DNA from 2 places in the Streptomyces sp. NPDC058464 genome. Region 2 is predicted to be linked to the other one. Evidence: riboswitches for the same ligand, from Rfam matches in the RefSeq annotation. Region 2 holds a riboswitch; the other holds the start of a gene.
What was found. A riboswitch is a leader RNA that binds a small molecule or an ion and turns the genes downstream of it on or off. The one in region 2 is predicted to bind ZMP and ZTP.
Positions count from the first base shown of each region.

Region 1: it holds a riboswitch for ZMP and ZTP, as region 2 does, so the genes downstream of both, ACFWPQ_RS03675 (glycine hydroxymethyltransferase) here and ACFWPQ_RS26105 (bifunctional 5,10-methylenetetrahydrofolate dehydrogenase/5,10-methenyltetrahydrofolate cyclohydrolase) in region 2, are expected to answer to the same signal.

Region 1 covers NZ_JBHXMA010000002.1:157,431-159,861, reverse strand. The annotation lists gene ACFWPQ_RS03675 (glycine hydroxymethyltransferase) at 1-930, opposite strand, end outside; ZMP/ZTP riboswitch at 963-1,053, opposite strand; gene rocD (ornithine--oxo-acid transaminase) at 1,158-2,363, shown strand.
Region 2 covers NZ_JBHXMA010000020.1:208,467-210,897, reverse strand. The annotation lists gene ACFWPQ_RS26125 (ABC transporter ATP-binding protein) at 1-470, shown strand, start outside; gene ACFWPQ_RS26120 (hypothetical protein) at 567-863, opposite strand; gene ACFWPQ_RS26115 (nuclear transport factor 2 family protein) at 1,037-1,402, shown strand; gene ACFWPQ_RS26110 (hypothetical protein) at 1,390-1,557, shown strand; ZMP/ZTP riboswitch at 1,574-1,656, shown strand; gene ACFWPQ_RS26105 (bifunctional 5,10-methylenetetrahydrofolate dehydrogenase/5,10-methenyltetrahydrofolate cyclohydrolase) at 1,682-2,431, shown strand, end outside.

The DNA.
Region 1 (2,431 bases), on a different contig from region 2:
GAGCGGGCCGCCGAGGACCATCGGGCAGCCGCGGTCGACCTGGTCCTTGAGGGAGTCGTCGCACAGGACCATGCCGCCGCGCGGGCCGCGCAGCGACTTGTGGGTGGTCGTGGTGACGATCTGGGCGTGCGGGACCGGGTCGAAGTCGCCGGTCAGGACCTTGCCGGCGACCAGGCCCGCGAAGTGCGCCATGTCGACCATGAGGGTCGCGCCGACCTCGTCGGCGATCTCCCGCATGATCCGGAAGTTCACCAGACGGGGGTACGCGGAGTAGCCGGCGACGAGGATCAGCGGCTTGAAGTCGCGGGCCTGGGCGCGCAGCGCGTCGTAGTCGATCAGGCCGGTGGCCGGGTCGGTGCCGTAGGAGCGCTGGTCGAACATCTTGCCGGAGATGTTCGGGCGGAAGCCGTGGGTGAGGTGGCCGCCGGCGTCCAGGGACATGCCGAGCATCCGCTGGTTGCCGAAGGCCTGCCGCAGCTCGGCCCAGTCGGCCTCGGAGAGGTCGTTGACCTGGCGGGCGCCGGCCTTCGCGAGGAAGGGGACCTCGACGCGGTCGGCGAGGACGGCCCAGAAGGCGACCAGGTTGGCGTCGATGCCGGAGTGCGGCTGGACATAGGCGTGCTGCGCGCCGAACAGCTCGCGGGCGTGCTCGGCGGCGAGCGCCTCGACGGTGTCCACGTTGCGGCAGCCGGCGTAGAAGCGGCGGCCGACGGTGCCCTCGGCGTACTTGTCGCTGAACCAGTTGCCCATCGCGAGCAGGGTCGCCGGGGAGGCGTAGTTCTCCGAGGCGATCAGCTTGAGCATCTCGCGCTGGTCGGCGACCTCCTGGCCGATGGCGTCGGCGACGCGCGGCTCGACCGCGCGGATCACGTCGAGGGCGGCGCGGTAGGCGGTGGACTCGGTGGACAGGGGCGCAGACGGGTCAGACATTCGGGACCTCCGGACATGGCGTTCGGCATTCACGGTTCGGCCCAGGCGCACGGCACTCGGTCACGACACGGGCCGCTCCCCGATGGTCGGTCCCATCCCAGCGCGCCAGTCACGGCCCGTGGATCACATTACCGGGCACGCCGGGCCCGAGGGCCGTGGCGTCCACCAGTCGGGCAGGGACAGAGGGTAGGAAAGGGGGCAGTCCGAACGCGTTCCCTGGAGTCGCCGTGACCACTACGGAAGCCCTCATCGCCGCCGCCGACGCGCACGGCGCGCACAACTACCACCCGCTGCCGGTGGTGATCGCGACGGCCGACGGCGCCTGGATGACGGACGTCGAGGGGCGCCGGTACCTGGACTTCCTGGCCGGCTACTCGGCGCTGAACTTCGGGCACGGCCACCCGCGCCTGGTCGCGGCCGCGAAGGCCCAGCTGGAGCGGGTGACGCTGACGTCGCGGGCGTTCCACCACGACCGGTTCGCCGCGTTCTGCACCCAGCTGGCAGAGCTGTGCGGGATGGAGATGGTGCTGCCGATGAACACGGGCGTGGAGGCCGTGGAGACGGCGGTGAAGACCGCCCGGAAGTGGGGGTACCGGGTCAAGGGCGTGCCGGCGGAGATGGCGAAGGTCGTGGTGGCGGGCGGCAACTTCCACGGGCGTACGACGACCGTGATCAGCTTCTCCACTGATCCGGAGGCGCGGGCGGACTTCGGGCCGTACACGCCCGGCTTCGAGATCGTGCCGTACGGGGACCTGACGGCGATGCGGGCCGCGGTGACCGAGAACACCGTCGCGGTGCTGCTGGAGCCGATCCAGGGCGAGTCGGGGGTGATCGTGCCGCCGGAGGGCTATCTGGCGGGGGTGCGGGAGCTGACCCGGGAGCGGAACGTGCTCTTCGTCGCCGACGAGATCCAGTCGGGGCTGGGCCGCACCGGGCGGACGTTCGCGTGCGAGCACGAGGGGGTCGTACCGGATGTGTACGTGCTCGGGAAGGCGCTCGGGGGCGGGGTGCTGCCGGTGTCGGCGGTGGTGGCGAGCGCGGAGGTGCTCGGGGTGTTCCGGCCCGGGGAGCACGGGTCGACCTTCGGGGGGAATCCGCTGGCCTGTGCGGTGGCGCTGGAGGTGATCGCGATGCTGCGGACCGGGGAGTTCCAGGAGCGGGCGGCCGAGCTGGGCGAGCTGCTGCACCGGCGGCTGGCGGAGATCGCGGGCAGTGGACGGGTGACGGCGGTGCGGGGGCGGGGGCTGTGGGCGGGCGTGGACGTGGATCCGGGGGTGGGCTCGGGGCGGGCGGTCTCGGAGCGGCTGTTGGAGCGGGGAGTGCTGGTGAAGGACACGCACGGGGTGACGGTGCGGGTGGCTCCGCCGCTGGTGGTGGCGGAGGAGGATCTGGAGTGGGGGGTCGAGCAGTTGTGGGGGGTGCTGAGCGCCTGAGCACCCGAGCGTCTGAGCGTCTGAGCGGAACCGTGCCCCGAAAACGCTTGGCGGGCGCCGCGGAGGCC
Region 2 (2,431 bases):
TGTCGGGCACGCTCAGGGACAACCTGCTGCTCGGCAACCCGGCGGCGGACGAGGACGCGGTCGCGCGGGTGGTGAAGACGACCCGGCTCGACGGCCTGGTCGCCCGGCTGCCGCAGGGGCTGGAGACGCTGGTCGGGCATCGCGGGACCAAGCTGTCCGGCGGGGAGCGGCAACGGGTCGCGATCGCCCGGGCGTTGCTGCGCCGGCCCCGGCTGCTGCTCCTGGACGAGGCCACCTCGCAGCTGGACGCGGTGAACGAGGCGGCGCTCCGGGACACGGTCGCCGACGTGGCGCGGTCGACCACGGTGCTGGTGGTTGCGCACCGGCTGTCGACGGTGACCATGGCGGACCGGATCGTCGTCATGGACGCGGGCCTGGTCCGCGCGGTGGGCACGCACCGCGAGCTGGTGGCGGCGGACCCGCTGTACGCGGAGCTGGCGGCGACACAGTTCCTCGCCTCCGAGCACTGACCACGGCATCCGGCCGTAGGTCACGGCGTCCGGGGGCCGGGTACGGCGGAGGGCCGCCCCGGTTCCGGGACGGCCCTCGCGATGCGGTCAGGGGGGTCAGGACTCGACGGCCGGCACCAGTCCCATGACGGGCGCGGCCAGGTCGGTGACCTGGTGCAGTTCGCCCAGCCTCTGGACTCCGTTCAGGCCCTGCAGCTGGTCCGAGACCTTCGGGATCTCGTCCTTGTACGGCGCCGGGATGTCACTGCGGGCGAGCGAGTCGAGCACGCCGAGCGCGGTGAGCTTCCCGGGGTGCTGCGCGCTCGCGTCGGCCGCGTTCGCCAGCGGCGCGGCGAGGCCGGTGACCCCGACGGCAAGGCCGACGGCGGCGACGATACGTCGTGTTGAGATCATGTCCTCAGCAACGGCCCCGGCACCGGGCCGGACACGGGCAGCCGCTCCCCCTCACCCGTCAGGCGGAGTGCGCGGCCTGCGCTTGCCGACCCCGGCGGGGCGGAGGACGCTCGATGTGAGGGGCTCGCGCGGCCTGCTCCGCATCGGGTCGCGGGCTCCCGCAGGAGGTCACCATGGGCACCGCGACCGGTTCCACGTTCGACACCGCCACGTTGCGCCGGGCCATAGAGGGGAACACCGGGAACAGCCTGCTGGCGCTCTACGCGGACGACGCGGAGATCCGCATCATCGACCGCAACACCCAGCCCAGCCACCCCAAGGTCCTGCACGGCCGCAGGGACATCGCCGCGCTGCTGGACGACGTCTACAGCCGCGACATGACACACACGCTGGACCAGTGCATCGTCCAGGGCGACAAGGCCGCGTTCAGCGAGTCCTGCGAGTACGGGGACGGGGTCCGGGTGCTCGCCGAGTCGATGATCACGCTGCGGGACGGCAAGATCGCCGAGCAGATCATGATCCAGGCATGGGACGAGTAGTCGGGAGGACCGCGAGGGTCCAGGTCAGCTCCCGGTTGACCTGGACCTTCTCGGCGCGGGCGGCGCTGGGACACGCCCGCCGCCGGCGTCGCGGTGCGCCCGCCCTGCTGCTGTGGACGGTCCTGCGGGCGCCGCACCGCCGCGGGAAGCGCTGACGGCTCGGTTACCCTGTGGGCGGGCCGTGACTGGCGCTGAGGTGGATCACCACCGTGGAGCGGTCCGCACCGTCGATGCCGTGCGCCTGGGCGATCAAGGTCGAACAGCTCAGGAGTGTGCCGCATGTCCCAGGCCCGCCTCATCGACGGAACCGCCGTCGCCCGCCGGATCGTCGAGGAGACCGCGAAGCGGGCCGCCGACCTCACGGCGCGGACCGGTGTCACACCGTGTCTGGCGACCGTGCTCGTCGGCGAGGACCCCGCCTCCGTCACCTACGTCCGGATGAAGCAGAACCGCAGCCGCAAGGCGGGCATCGCCTCCCGGCACGTGGCCCTGCCCGCCGCCACGACCACCGAGGAACTCGTCGCCGTCCTGGGCGAGTTGTCGGCCGACCCGGCCGTGCACGGCATCCTGCTCCAGCACCCGGTCGGCGAACACATCGACGAGCGGGCCGCGTTCGAGGCGATCGCGCCGGAGAAGGACGTGGACGGCGTGACCTTCGCGTCGTTCGCGACAATGAGCTTCGGCCTGCCCGGCTTCGTCTCCTGCACGCCCGGCGGCATCCTGCGGCTCCTCGACGCCTACGACGTCGACCCGGCAGGGAAGCGAGCGGTGGTCGTCGGCCGCAGCGCGATCCTGGGCAAGCCGGCCGGCATGCTGCTGCTGGCCCGCGACGCCACCGTCACCTACTGCCACTCCCGTACCCGCGACCTGTCGGCGGTCGTCCGCGAGGCCGACATCGTGGTCGCCGCCGTGGGCCGGCCCCGGCTGATCCGGGGCCAGGACATCAAGCCGGGCGCGGTCGTGCTCGACGCCGGCTACAACGAGGGCAACGTCGGCGACGTCGACTTCGACACCGCCGTCGAGCGGGCC